Regions from separate parts of the Pantoea sp. X-Soil-MYKO-1785 genome, predicted to be linked through region 3. Evidence: riboswitches for the same ligand, from Rfam matches in the RefSeq annotation. Region 3 holds a riboswitch; each other region holds the start of a gene.
What was found. A riboswitch is a leader RNA that binds a small molecule or an ion and turns the genes downstream of it on or off. The one in region 3 is predicted to bind thiamine pyrophosphate.
Positions count from the first base shown of each region.

Region 1: it holds a riboswitch for thiamine pyrophosphate, as region 3 does, so the genes downstream of both, thiC (phosphomethylpyrimidine synthase ThiC) here and tenA (thiaminase II) in region 3, are expected to answer to the same signal.
Region 2: it holds a riboswitch for thiamine pyrophosphate, as region 3 does, so the genes downstream of both, thiB (thiamine ABC transporter substrate binding subunit) here and tenA (thiaminase II) in region 3, are expected to answer to the same signal.
Region 4: it holds a riboswitch for thiamine pyrophosphate, as region 3 does, so the genes downstream of both, thiM (hydroxyethylthiazole kinase) here and tenA (thiaminase II) in region 3, are expected to answer to the same signal.

Region 1 covers NZ_AP036000.1:238,176-241,729, forward strand. Annotated here, with positions in the region: gene thiC (phosphomethylpyrimidine synthase ThiC) at 1-1,701, opposite strand, end outside; TPP riboswitch at 1,787-1,887, opposite strand; gene AC6I8D_RS01085 (Rsd/AlgQ family anti-sigma factor) at 2,041-2,547, opposite strand; gene nudC (NAD(+) diphosphatase) at 2,637-3,407, shown strand; gene hemE (uroporphyrinogen decarboxylase) at 3,448-3,554, shown strand, end outside.
Region 2 covers NZ_AP036000.1:686,982-690,535, reverse strand. Annotated here, with positions in the region: gene AC6I8D_RS03055 (MFS transporter) at 1-55, opposite strand, end outside; gene sgrR (HTH-type transcriptional regulator SgrR) at 309-1,970, shown strand; TPP riboswitch at 2,006-2,108, shown strand; gene thiB (thiamine ABC transporter substrate binding subunit) at 2,154-3,140, shown strand; gene thiP (thiamine/thiamine pyrophosphate ABC transporter permease ThiP) at 3,116-3,554, shown strand, end outside.
Region 3 covers NZ_AP036001.1:376,539-380,092, reverse strand. Annotated here, with positions in the region: gene AC6I8D_RS21745 (6-phospho-beta-glucosidase) at 1-1,354, shown strand, start outside; TPP riboswitch at 1,478-1,580, shown strand; gene tenA (thiaminase II) at 1,662-2,378, shown strand; gene AC6I8D_RS21735 (ABC transporter ATP-binding protein) at 2,375-3,115, shown strand; gene AC6I8D_RS21730 (ABC transporter permease) at 3,112-3,554, shown strand, end outside.
Region 4 covers NZ_AP036000.1:2,807,512-2,811,065, forward strand. Annotated here, with positions in the region: gene AC6I8D_RS13425 (GntR family transcriptional regulator) at 1-153, shown strand, start outside; gene thiD (bifunctional hydroxymethylpyrimidine kinase/phosphomethylpyrimidine kinase) at 204-1,004, opposite strand; gene thiM (hydroxyethylthiazole kinase) at 991-1,788, opposite strand; TPP riboswitch at 1,823-1,924, opposite strand; gene AC6I8D_RS13440 (hypothetical protein) at 2,246-2,443, shown strand; gene AC6I8D_RS13445 (AEC family transporter) at 2,542-3,501, shown strand; gene ahpF (alkyl hydroperoxide reductase subunit F) at 3,554-3,554, opposite strand, start outside.

The DNA.
Region 1 (3,554 bases), on a different replicon from region 3:
ATGCATTGCGCGCGCGGTATGCGGATCGAGCGCCAGATTGAACTGATCTTCCCAACGGAATTCAAAGCGCGCTTTTGACATCGCATTATCCCGGATCTGCGCACCCGGATGGCCTTTAGCGAGATCGGCGGCGTGCGCAGCAATTTTGTAGGTGATCAGACCCTGTTTTACATCCTCTTTATCGGGCAGACCAAGATGTTCTTTGGGGGTGACGTAACACAGCATTGCGCAGCCGAACCAGCCAATCATTGCGGCGCCGATACCAGACGTAATGTGGTCATAGCCGGGCGCAATGTCGGTGGTGAGAGGACCGAGCGTATAGAAGGGGGCCTGGTGACAAACATCGAGCTGCTCTGTCATATTACGGCGGATCATATGCATCGGGACGTGGCCGGGGCCTTCAATCATCACCTGCACATCATATTCCCAGGCGATCTGCGTCAGCTCGCCCAGCGTTCGCAGTTCGGCAAACTGCGCTTCATCGTTAGCATCCTGAATCGAGCCAGGGCGTAAACCATCGCCCAGCGACAGTGAGACATCGTAGGCCGCGCAGATTTCACAGATTTCGCGGAAATGCTGATAGAGGAAGCTCTCCTGATGATGCGACAGACACCATTTCGCCATGATCGAGCCGCCGCGCGAGACAATGCCGGTCAGCCGTTTTGCCGTCATCGGCACGTAGCGCAGCAACACGCCAGCATGAATGGTGAAGTAGTCAACGCCTTGCTCAGCCTGTTCCAGCAGCGTATCGCGGAATACTGCCCAGTTGAGCGCTTCGGCCACGCCGTTCACTTTCTCCAGTGCCTGATAAATCGGCACTGTGCCGATTGGCACCGGGCTGTTACGCAAAATCCATTCGCGCGTTTCATGAATATTACGGCCAGTAGAGAGATCCATCACTGTATCGGCGCCCCAGCGGGTCGACCAGACCAGTTTCTCTACCTCCTCCTCAATCGACGAGCTGACCGCTGAATTGCCGATGTTGGCATTCACTTTGACCAGAAAGTTACGTCCGATAATCATCGGTTCCGATTCAGGATGGTTAATGTTGGCGGGAATAATCGCCCGGCCTGCCGCCACTTCCTGACGCACAAACTCCGGGGTGATGTTATCTGGCAAATACGCGCCAAAACTGTGGCCCGGATGTTGTTGCAGTAACACCTCACTGCGAATTCGCTCACGGCCCATATTCTCCCGCAGGGCGATAAACTCCATCTCCGGCGTAACGATGCCCTGACGGGCGTAATGCAGCTGCGTGACGCAACGGCCGGCGAGGGCGCGACGCGGCGTGGGCAGCGCGTCAAAGCGCAGGTGATCGAGGCTATCATCCGCCAGACGCTGCTGGGTATAGTCTGAACTGCGCTGTGGCAGCGGCTGGCTGTCGTTGCGTTCTTCGATCCAGCCCGCCCGCAACTTTGTCAGTCCACGATGCAGATCAATCTGCGCAGCGGGATCGCCATAGGCACCGGCGGTGTCATAGACCGGCACCGCCTCATTCTGCTCATACAGCGGCTGTTCTTTACTGCCGCCGACCGGGGTCGGACTGAGCCTGATTTCGCGCATTGGCACGCGAATATCCTGCCGGCTGCCGGTAATCCAGATGCGTTCAGAACGGGGAAATGCGCTGCCGCCTTGCAGTGAATCGATAAATTCCTGCGCCAGGGCACGCTGTTCACGACGGGTCATTTTTGAGTCAGACATAGCAATCTTCCAGTAAGTGGGAATGATGCTTGTCCGGAGTTCGGAAGGAGTAACAGCACGGGCAGTGCAAAAGACTGGCGTACCGATAATATTTACTCTTGTTCCCTTCGCAGGTTCTAACCTGATCAGGTTCCGCGGATCCCGAATTAACGGTCTCAGCCCAACTGGGCACTCCGACAAGAATGCGGTTTTACGCTGCGGCTGGCAGAGCGCCCGCTGAAGACGAAAAACCTTAACGTTCAAACAGAAAAAAATGGGTTCTTCTGGCGTCGGCCATCAGAACCCCTTCAGCATAAAAGGGCTGCAACTGAATCACAACCCCTTTACCTGCGTTTAACCTTATGCCGGACGAGCAATCTGGCTGTCATTGGCCACCGGTGGTGGTGCCAGGTGGTTATCCCACGCCAGCTGGATCAGCTTGTCTTCCAGCGTAAAGCGCGCCTCCAGCACTTCACCGACTTCAGACAGCGCCTGCTGGAACGTCATGCAGTTATCGTCATCGATCGCCTGCTGCAGATGGCCATCATACAACTGCATCAGGCGTTCAGTATTGGCTTCCAGCGGGGGATAGATTTGGGCTGCCGCGATCATCGGGCTGTCACCGCTCATCTCACTGATGATGCGTTCGTAAATACTAAAGTGACCGGCGGAAAGATAATCGACCAGGCCATGACAAAAGTTATCCAGCGCCTGCTCATCGAGGCGGGTCAGGGCTTCTTTATTGGGTTTAAGTCCGACCAGATGATAATAGGTTACTAACAGCTGGCGACGGGCTTCCAGCCACGAATCGACCAGTTCGTTACTGCCACCTACGCGTTCGGCCAGGACGTCTAACTGGTTAAGCATATCTAACTCCATGTGAGTTATAGTTGTTTATCTACACACTTAACATCAGGACTTCAGCGTGCGAGTTGACGCTAAGGATGACGAAATAAATGCAATGCGAAATCTCAAGCGTAGACGCTGGATGGTGGATTGTCAGCCACGAGCAGAAACTTTGGTTGCCGCAAGGTGATTTACCCCACGGAAGCGCCGAAAATTTTGGTCTGACTGGCACCAAAGCCCGGGTAATTGGCGAGTGGCAGGGGGAAAAAGTCTGGCTGATTTGCGAGCCACGTGCAGAGAGCATGTTCTCGGTGCGGCAGCTGATCGATCTGGATGTCGGACTGTTTCAGCTGGCGGGCCGCGGCGTACAGCTTGCGGAGTTCTACCGTTCCCATCGCTGGTGCGGCTACTGTGGTCACGAAATGCACCACAGCAAACATGAGTTTGCCTGTCTGTGCAGTCATTGCCGCGAGCGATATTATCCGCAGATTGCGCCCTGCATTATCGTGGCGATCCGGCGTGGCGATGAGATCCTGCTGGCGAATCACGCCCGTCATCGTAATAACGTTTATACCGTACTGGCTGGATTTGTCGAAGTCGGCGAGACGCTGGAACAGGCGGTGGCACGTGAAGTGATGGAGGAGAGCAATATCCGCGTCAAAAATGTCCGTTACGTCACCTCCCAGCCGTGGCCATTCCCGCAGTCGCTGATGACGGCGTTTATGGCGGAATATGATAATGGCGATCTGCAACATGACGGCAAAGAGCTGTTGGATGCGGCCTGGTTCCGTTTTGATGCCTTGCCTTTACTGCCGCCACCGGGCACCGTGGCGCGCCGCCTGATTGAAGATACCGTCGCCCTGTGCCGCGCCGAAGCGTGAAAGTGCTACACTACACGCCTGAAATTGAGAGAGTAATGAAATGAGTGAACTGAAGAACGATCGTTATTTGCGTGCCCTGTTACGTCAGCCAGTCGATGTAACGCCAGTGTGGATGATGCGCCAGGCCGGACGTTATTTACCAGAATA
Region 2 (3,554 bases), on a different replicon from region 3:
TAAAAGCGAGGTAGACCGGATTGATGCGGCGCTGCCGCGTTAACAGCGATTTCATACCGAAATCCCTTACAGGATGAACAGGGGAAGAGAAGAAGGGTAGACGATACCGTGCAGCATGAAAAAAGCCAGCAGAGATCATCTGCTGGCGGTGTAATTGCACCCTACTCAGAAAAGCATCCCGCTGAACAGCGGCATGAGGGTCGAACGCCATTCATAGCTGAATGCCTCCCGCTCTTCCCATAGAGCAAAGTTTGCCCTTAAAATGCGGCAAGAAAAACAGAGCGCTTTTCACCGGGAGTTCCTCTTTTATGTTCTCATCTCGCCTGAAGCAGCAGTTCATACGCCTGTGGCAAAGCTGCCAGGGGCAGACGCAGGAGATCACCCTGAGCGAACTGGCTGACCTGCTGCACTGTTCACGCCGGCATATGCGCAACTTACTCAACCGGATGCAGGCGGCCGGCTGGTTAATCTGGCAGGCCGAAGCCGGACGCGGTAAGCGCTCACAACTGACCTTCTGCTACACCGGGCTGGCGCTACAGCAGCAGCGCGCTGAGGATCTGCTGGATCAGGATCGCATCGATCAGCTGGTGCAACTGGTCGGCGATAAGAATCAGGTCAGGCAGATGATTGGCGCTCACCTTGGCCGCAGTTTCCGTCAGGGAAAACACATTCTGCGGGTGCTTTACTACCGCCCGCTGCTGAATTTGCTGCCGGGCTCCGCCCTGCGCCGCTCCGAAACCCATATTGCCCGCCAGATTTTTAATGGCCTGACGCGCATAAATGAGGAAAATGGGGAAATAGAGGCCGATATTGCCCATCACTGGCAGCAGACTTCCCCGCTCCACTGGCGCTTTTTTCTGCGACCGGCGATTCGCTTTCATCATGGTCGCGAACTGGAGATGGCCGATGTTATCGCCACGCTGGAACGTCAGCGTCAGCAGCCGCTGTTTTCCCATATTCAACAGCTCGACTCGCCCGCTCCGTGGACGCTGGATATCACCTTAAGCCAGCCCGACGACTGGTTACCCTGGTTACTGGCCAGCGTCAGTGCGATGATCCTGCCGCGCGAGTGGCCCACGCAGCGCGACTTTGCCCGCCAGCCGATCGGCACCGGCCCTTACAGCGTGATCCGCAATCAGGAAAGTCAGCTGAAGATAGAAGCCTTTGATGATTATTTTGGCTTTCGCGCGCTGATTGATGACGTCTCTATCTGGGTACTGCCGGATATCAGCGATGAGCTGGTCTACGCAGGTGTGCGCCTGCAGGGCGACGGCGCGGATGAGATCCAGGAAGAGAGCCGGCTGGAAGAAGGCTGCTACTATTTGCTGTTTGATCAGCGTTCGGAAAAAGGCCGTGACGAGACGATACGGCGCTGGGTCAGCTATCTGTTCAATCCCATCGCCCTGCTCAACCACGCCGGCGTCGGCTATCAGCGTTACTGGTTTCCGGCCTATGGCCTGCTGCCGCGCTGGCATCACCGCCGCGATCTTACCCCGGTCGAAAAGCCGCCCGGCCTGACTCACCTGACGCTCACCTGGTACAGTCAGCACGTTGAGCACGAAGGCATTGCCAATGCGTTGCGTCCGCTGCTGGCGCAGCACGGCGTTACGCTGGAGACGCGTGAAGTCAGTTACGAATGCTGGCATCAGGGCGAGGCCGACAGCGATATCTGGCTCGGCAGCGTGAACTTCACGCTGCCACTGGCCTTTTCACTGTTTGCCCAGCTGTATGAGATCCCGCTGCTGCATCACTGTTTGCCGATCGACTGGCACGCTGATGCCGCCCGCTGGCGTGAAAAAGCGCTGCCGCTGGCCGAATGGAGCAAGCGGTTAGTGGAAGAGGCCGGTCTGCATCCGCTGTTCCACCACTGGCTGCTGCTTGAAGGTCAGCGCAGCATGCGCGGCGTGCGGATGAATACCCTCGGCTGGTTCGATTTTAAATCTGCCTGGTTTGCGCCGCCCGCGCTGTAACGCTTTCGCGCTGACGCTGAAATGACTAGAATGTGACGTTCTCAACGGGGTGCCGCCTGCTGACCGCAAACGGCTGAGAGAGACCCGTCGAACCTGATTCGGTTAATACCGACGTAGGGATTTGAGAGGCCTGCTGCTCAGATCCTTTGCGACTCATCCCCTATTCTCCTGAAGGAGCGCAAAGTGTTTAACAAAGTTCTGCCACTGCTGCTGTTACTTTCCACCCCGGTACTGGCTGCCAAACCGGTTCTGACGGTTTACACCTACGACTCCTTCTCCGCTGACTGGGGCCCCGGTCCGGCGGTCAAAAAAGCCTTTGAAGCGCAGTGCGATTGCGAACTGAAATTTGTCACGCTGGAAGATGGCGTGTCGCTGCTGAATCGCGTGCGAATGGAAGGCAAAAACAGCAAAGCGGATGTGGTGCTGGGACTGGATAACAACCTGCTGCAGGCGGCGCAAAAAACCGGTCTGTTTGCCGCCAGCAAGGTCGATACCGCGCAGCTGACGCTGCCGGGTGGCTGGCACGACAGCACCTTTGTTCCGTTTGATTATGGCTATTTCGCCTTCGTCTATGACAAAACCCGCCTGAAAAATCCGCCGAAAAGCCTGAAAGAGCTGGTAGAGAGCCCGGAAAAATGGCGGGTCATCTATGAAGATCCGCGTACCAGTACCCCGGGATTAGGTCTGCTGCTGTGGATGCAGAAAGTCTATGGCGATCAGGCCCCGCAGGCATGGCAAAAGCTGGCGCAGAAAACCGTGACGGTCACCAAGGGCTGGAGTGAAGCCTACGGTCTGTTCCTGAAAGGCGAAGGCGATCTGGTGCTGAGCTATACCACCTCGCCGGCCTATCACATCATCGAAGAGAAAAAAGAGAACTACGCCGCCGCACCGTTTGCCGAAGGCCACTATCTGCAGGTCGAGGTTGCTGCGCAGTTAGCCAGCAGTAAACAGCCGAAACTGGCGCAGCAGTTCATGCAGTTTATGGTCTCGCCGGCGTTCCAGAACACCATCCCGACCGGCAACTGGATGTATCCGGCGATCAAAACCACCCTGCCTGCTGGCTTCGCCACGCTGCAGGTGCCCGCCACCGCGCTGCACTATTCGCCGGAAGAGGTAGCCAGCCAGCGCTCTGGCTGGATTAGCCAGTGGCAACGCGCCGTCAGCCGCTAATGCCGCGCTGGCTGATCCCCGGGTCGCTCGCCACGCTGCTGTTAATCAGCGTGGCGCTGTTCGCCTTTATCTCGCTGTGGAATGCCGCGCCGGTCACCGACTGGCGTAGCGTGCTGCTGGATGAGTACCTGCAGCACGTTGTGGCGTTCTCCTTTGGTCAGGCGCTGCTCTCCGCCCTGCTGTCGTTGCTGCCTGCAGTGCCGCTGGCGCGCGCCCTCTATCGCCGCCGCTTTCCCGGTCGTCAGCTGTTGCTGCGTCTGTGTGCCATGACGCTGGTGCTGCCGGTGCTGGTGGCGGTGTTTGGCCTACTGACGGTCTATGGCCGCGTCGGCTGGCTGGCGCAGATGTGTCAGCTGCTGGGCATTGACTATCACTTCTCACCCTATGGGTTACAGGGCATTTTGCTGGCGCATG
Region 3 (3,554 bases):
TGAAGGCGGAAAGGGTTTAACCACCGTTGACATGATCCCCCACGGTCCGCACCGGATGCCGGTGAAGTTAGGCCTGGAGCAACGTTTCACCCTGCGTGACGATGAGTTTTACCCCAGCCACGACGCAATAGACTTCTATCATCGCTATCCGGAAGACATTGCGCTGATGGCGGAAATGGGATTCAGCGTATTTCGCACCTCTATCGCCTGGAGCCGTCTCTTTCCGAATGGGGATGAGCTGACGCCGAATCCGCAGGGGATCGCCTTTTACCGGGCGGTGTTTGAAGAGTGCCGTAAATACAATATCGAACCGCTGGTTACGCTGTGTCACTTTGACGTGCCGATGCATCTGGTTACTGAATATGGCTCATGGCGCAACCGCAAGATGATCGACTTTTTTGCCCGCTATGCCCGCAGCTGCTTTGAGGCATTTGACGGTCTGGTGAAGTACTGGCTGACCTTTAATGAGATCAATATTCTGCTGCACAGTCCGTTCTCCGGTGCCGGGCTGGTGTTTGAAGCAGGTGAAAATCATGAGCAGGTTAAGTATCAGGCGGCCCATCATGAGCTGGTGGCGAGCGCGCTGGTGACCAGAATCGCCCATGAAATAAATCCGGCTAATCAGGTCGGTTGCATGCTGGCGGGCGGCAACTTCTATCCATGGTCAAGCAAACCGGAAGATGTCTGGGCGGCGCTGGAAAAAGACCGCGAAAACCTGTTCTTTATTGATGTGCAGGCGCGCGGATACTATCCCGCCTACGCGGCCCGCCTGTTTCGGGAAAAAGGGGTCAGCCTGCAGATTGACGACGGCGATGCTGAGATTCTGAAAAACAGCGTCGATTTTGTCTCGTTCAGCTACTACGCCTCGCGTTGCGCGTCAGCAGAGATGAACGAGCTTAACAGCAGCGCCGCCAACGTGGTGAAATCTCTGACCAACCCGCATCTGACGCGCAGTGAATGGGGCTGGGGCATTGATCCGCTTGGCTTACGCATCACCATGAATATGATGTATGACCGCTATCAGAAGCCGCTGTTTCTGGTCGAAAATGGTCTGGGCGCACGGGATACCTTTAATGACGCCGGTGAGATTGAAGATGATTACCGCATCAGCTATCTGCGTGAACATATCCGGGCGATGGGCGATGCGATTGCGGACGGTGTGCCGGTGATGGGTTATACCAGTTGGGGCTGCATCGATCTGGTTGCCGCCTCGACCGGCGAAATGAGTAAACGTTACGGATTTGTTTATGTCGATCGTGACGATCTGGGCAACGGCACGCTGGCGCGCAGCCGGAAAAAATCGTTCTGGTGGTATAAAAAAGTGATCGCCAGCAATGGTGAAGATCTGGAGTGACGCTGTCACCTTGTATCGACAGAACAGGCTATTCTGGTCAGCCGACCCGCAGCAGTAAGCGGGCGACTGGTTGAGCTGGACTGCGGCGTGCCGTTGTATTCAGCAGATAATTATCGTATAACAAACGTCTCCGAGGGGTGTCCTGTAATGGGCTGAGATGGCGCAAGCCGAACCCTTTGAACCTGATCTGGGTCATGCCAGCGAAGGGACGGGTCGGCAACGTTTCTGCATCATCTTCTGCGTTTTTGCCTGTTCTTCATCGTATGCCCGGATCTCCTTATGTTAACGAACCGTTAATGGAGATCCTATGTCACTTGCGCTTTTCGACACCGGCTTTTATGGCCGCCTGCGTCACCAGGCGGGCGATCACTGGCACGCCTACGTGTCGCACGATTTTGTGCAGCAGCTCGGCCAGGGCCAGTTGCCTCCTGCCGCTTTTCGTCATTACCTCACCCAGGATTATCTGTTTCTGCTGCACTTTGCCCGCGCCTATGGGCTGCTGGTCAGTAAACTGCACGACCCGGCAGCGTTACGTGCAGCAACGGCATCTCTCAACGCCATCGTCAATGAACTGCCATTGCATGTGGCTTACTGCCAGCAGTGGGGGATCAGCGAAGCCGTGCTGGCCAGCCAGGCCGAAGCCGTTGAAACAATCAACTACACCCGTTACGTGCTGGACGTCGGCCACAGCGGAGATGCGCTTGAGCTGATGACCGCGCTAATGCCGTGCGTTGCCGGCTATGCTGAAATCGGCCTGACGCTGTTACACCATCCCGCGACGGTGATCGCAGGCAATCCTTACGCCGACTGGATTCAGAATTACGGCGATGCCGATTATCTGGCCGGTGTTCGCGCGGCGTTGAATCTGTTTGAAACGCTGGCCCAACAGCGCGCCGGGGCTGAGCGATTCGACCAACTGGCGACGATATTCACTACCGCCACCCGGCTGGAATCCGACTTCTGGCAGATGGGCCTCGACCAGCAGCAGATGGGCCTGAATGACTCATTGACTGCATCCCGATGAACGGTTCAACGCGGTTATCGCCACCGGGCATCTCTGTCCGTCAGCTCAGGCTGGATTTCGGTTCGCATCGACTGTTCGACTCACTCGACCTGGAGATCCCCGCCGCGGCCTTCACTGCGCTGCTGGGTGCCAGCGGCGTCGGGAAAAGTAGCCTGATGCGCGTCATTGCTGGCCTGACGCCGCCGACATCCGGGCTGGTCAGCGGCAGTGATGGCCTGCCGCTGGCCGGGCGGATCGCCTGGATGGGCCAGCAGGATTTGCTCTATCCGTGGCTGAGCGTGGAGCAAAACGTCTGCCTGGCCAGTCGTCTGCACGGCGAAAAACCGGACCGCGACTGGGCGCAGCATCTGCTGGCGCGGGTTGGTTTGACTCGCTACGCAACGGCCCGGCCCGCCACCCTGTCTGGCGGCATGCGGCAGCGGGCCGCACTGGCGCGCACCTTATATGCACGAAAGCCGATTGTCCTGATGGACGAGCCCTTTTCCGCGCTCGACGCGCTGACCCGCAGCCAGATTCAGACCCTGGCCGCCGGGGTGCTGGCGCAACATACCGTGTTGCTGATCACTCACGACGCGGCGGAAGCCTGCCGACTCAGCCATCATATGCGGGTGCTGACCGGCTCAGGCATTGAACCCTGCCCGCCATTAGCGGGTCAGCCGCCGCGCGCGCCTGATGATGCTGGCGTGATTCGCAGCCAGGCCGCTTTGCTGCAACAGCTGGCTAAGGTGACGCTATGAAACAGCTCAGCCGCTTTGCCCCGCTGTGGCGTGGCATCACGCTGTGCAGCGGCCTGATTGCGCTGTGGTGGCTGGTGACGTTGCTGCCGGTGCCGGCGTTTCTGCTGCCTTCACCGGCGGCCGTTGCGCAGGCGCTTTGGACCAGTAAGAGCTGGCTCGGCTATCACAGCCTGATCACCTTCACTGAAATCCTGAGTGGAATGGCGATTGGCGTAGTACTGGGTTGCCTGCTGGCGCTCGGCATGACGTTTTCGCCACGTCTGCAGCGCTGGATGATGCCGCTGGTGCTCACCAGCCAGGCGATTCCGGTCTTTGCACTGGCACCGCTGCTGGTGCTGTGGTTTGGCTTCGGCATGAGCGCCAAAGTGGCGATGGCGGTACTGGTGATTTTCTTCCCGGTGACCTCGGCCTTTTATGATGGCCTGCGCCGCGTCAGTCC
Region 4 (3,554 bases), on a different replicon from region 3:
AGCCTGATTGAGCAGCATGAGGAGATTTTTTCAGCGTTGAAACATCACGACGCAGACGCCGCCGAAGCCGCGATGCGCCGTCATTTGCAGGAGATGATTTTCTCAATAACCCCTATCGCCGAGCGCAACAGCGCCTGGTTTGAAGCACCCTGACACGGTAATGTGCCGTCCCGCCGCCTCAGCGCGGGATGGCGCATCTACCGCTACCACCACTGATGAAAATGGTGCACCGGCCCGATTCCCGTACCGACCTCCAGTGTATCCGCCTGTAACAACGCCTGCTGCAGCCAGGCTTTCGCTTCGGTGATCGTATCAGCCCAGTCGGCGTGACGCGGACGCAACGCCGCCAGCGCCGCTGACAGCGTGCAGCCGGTGCCGTGAGTATGACGGGTATTGACCCGCGCGGTGCTGAACCGCTGCTGGCCCGACGGGGTGATCAGCCAGTCCGGGCTGTTATCAGCCGTCAGGTGACCGCCCTTGATCAATACTGCCTGACATCCCGCCGCCAGCAACGCCTCGCCCTGCGCCCGCATCTGCGCTTCGCTCTCCGCCACCGCGCACCCCAGCAACGCTGCTGCTTCCGGCAGATTCGGCGTAATCAGCGACACCTGCGGTAACAGCAGTTCGCGGACGCTGGCAATGGCATCGGCGGATAACAGCGGATCGCCGCTTTTCGCCACCATCACCGTATCCAGCACCACGAAAGGAATTGCGCTGCGTTTCAGCCGCGCCGCAACCTGCCCGACGATGGCGGTTTCCGACAACATGCCAATTTTAGCGCTGTCGATGCGCACATCGTCCAGCACCGAGTCGAGCTGGGCGGCCACAAAGTCTGCATCAATCCGGTAGACCGACTGAACGCCACGGGTATTTTGCGCCACCAGCGCGGTGATCACGCTGGTGCCATACGCGCCCAGCGCTGAAAAGGTTTTCAAATCAGCCTGAATCCCTGCCCCGCCGCTGGGATCGGTCCCGGCGATGGTCAGTGCATTAATGCGTTTCATGGTCAACCTCCAGCGTCCAGAGCGCATCAAGAAACGCTGTGGCAAAACTGCCGGGGCCGGCTGAGCTTGCCGCCGCCTGTTCACCGGCCCGCGCCATCACCTGACAGGCACTGGCAACGTTGAGCAGCCGATCGCCGCTCAGACTGCTGAAGCCGGCTACCACCGCCGACAGCGCACAGCCGGTGCCGACCACCCGCGTCATTAACGGGCTGCCGCCGCGAATGGCAAAGGTGCGCTGGCCGTCGGTGGCGTAGTCTACTTCGCCGGTCACAATCACCAGCGTTTGATAGTCGCGGGCCAGCTGCCGGGCAGCCTCCAGCGCTGCATCCGCCTGATGCAGGCTATCCACTCCGCGTCCGCCGCTGGCCTGTTGCGCCAGCGCCATGATCTCTGACGCGTTACCGCGGATCACCGCCGGCTGCTGGCTCAGCAGCCGCTGGCAGAAAGTGGTGCGCAGCGTCAGTGCGCCGACCGCCACCGGGTCCAGTGTCCAGGGCGTTCCCGCCTGCCTGGCGGCCATGACTGCCGCCTGCATCGCCTGCTGGCGCTCAACGGTCAGCGTTCCGACGTTTATCAGTAAGGCATCGGCAAAGCCGCTGAACTGCGCGGCTTCCTCCGCATCAATCACCATCGCTGGCGAAGCGTTGAGCGACAGCAGCACATTGGCGGTGAAGTTTTGTACCACGTCGTTGGTCATGCAGTGCACCAGCGGTGACTGACGGCGGAAACGGTGCAGAATGGGCGCGAATTGCGCAGCAGAAAGGTGTTGAGATTGATGTGTCATCATAGCTCCCAACCGGCGAACAAGAAGGCGAATGCGGTCAGGCATCAGACTTCCCTACGCTGGCATTATCCAGTTCAGGTAATACGGGTATTTCTCAGCCCTCTCCGTATGGAAAGCGGCACCCCGAGTCGTGTTACAGCCTGCAGCATAAGGAGGTGGCGCCGCGAAAGCAAGCCACAGCCACGTCACCCATCCTCGCGCCGCTGACACTTCGCATGATCCTGATCAATTCTCGCTACGGCAAAAACAGGCTTAATGCTGCGGGCCATAAAACTACCTCTTTTGAGGTAGCCATTTAAGCCAGAGCACAGGTGCTGCCCATCGCGGCATCGGGTTCCGCCCATAAGCGGTAGCCAGCCATAATAATTAGCCTGCGTAGAGCATCGCCGAAAAAACACCTCATTTCATGGAGTTAAACCACTCCAGGAGCGGAACTTCATACTATTCAGGATGTATGATGCGATTGTCAGCGCTTATTCCACACCGTCATCGATGGCAGGACATTATTATCGAACGCCGTGGCGCTATCGCGCCAAACGGCAGATACTATCTTTCCACCTATATTTCCGCCCGCTGTCTGCGCTGCGGCGAAACAATTCATCGTGTTTATTATCGGGATATCAGCGATCAACAGGCGCGCCGCTGGCTGGGATAGCGGCCCTGACGGCGAGCGGCTCAGACACAGTTAAAGTTAACAGTTAGTTAGCAATTTGTTAGTCTGGTAACTAATCATCGTCTGATCAGACTCTCTCTATGCCACTGCTGTTTGAAAGCTTAAGTCATCAAATCTATCTGTCCGCACCGCTGTTTATTCTTATCCTGCTGGGCTACGGCCTGACGCGATTGGGTAAATGGCCCGCCAGCATCAGCGAAGGGATGAACCGCTTCGTGTTCAACGTCGCGCTGCCCTGCATGCTGTTTGGCGTGATGAGCCATTTCTACCAGAGCCCGCCGGTTGACGCGCGGCTGCTGCTGGCCTTTTTTGGCAGCTGCCTGCTGGTGTTTATCGTCGGCCGGATAGTGGCAAAACGGCTGTTTAAGCTGGATGGCGTTGCTGGCTCGGTCTTCGCGCTGGGCGGCATCTTTTCCAATAACGTGATGCTCGGCATTCCGGTGGCGACGGTGCTGCTGGGGCCAGCGTCCCTGCCCTCGGTGGCGCTGGTGCTGGTGTTTAACAGCCTGATCCTCTGGACCCTGCTGACAATCTCGGTTGAGTGGGCGAAACAGGGCAGCTTCTCGCTGCAGGGGCTGGGACGCACCGCGATCGGCGTGCTGAAGAATCCGCTGATTATTGGCATTCTCAGCGGTACCGGCTGGAGCTTTTTGCAGCGTCCGCTGCCGCTGCTGGCCGCGGAACCGCTGCGGATGCTGGGATCGATCGCCGCCCCGCTGTCGCTGGTTACTCTTGGCATGAGCCTCGCTCATTACCGGGTGCGGGAAGGACTGAAAGAGAGTTATACCCTCTGCCTGCTCAAGCTGGTGCTGCAACCGATGACGGTGTGGGCCATCGCCTGGCTGACCGGCCTGCCGCCGCTGGAGAGTAAAGTGGTGGTGCTGCTGGGATCGATGGCGGTCGGGGTCAACGTCTACCTGATGTCGCAGAAGTTTAATGTGATTACCGGCCCGGCCGCTGCCAGCATGCTGTTTTCGACGCTGTTTGCTGCGGTGACCACGCCGCTGTGGATGATGCTGATGACGCTGGCGGGATATTAAAAAAAAGCCCCTCAACATCAGTCGAGGGGCTGTTGCGTGGCTATCGCAAAACT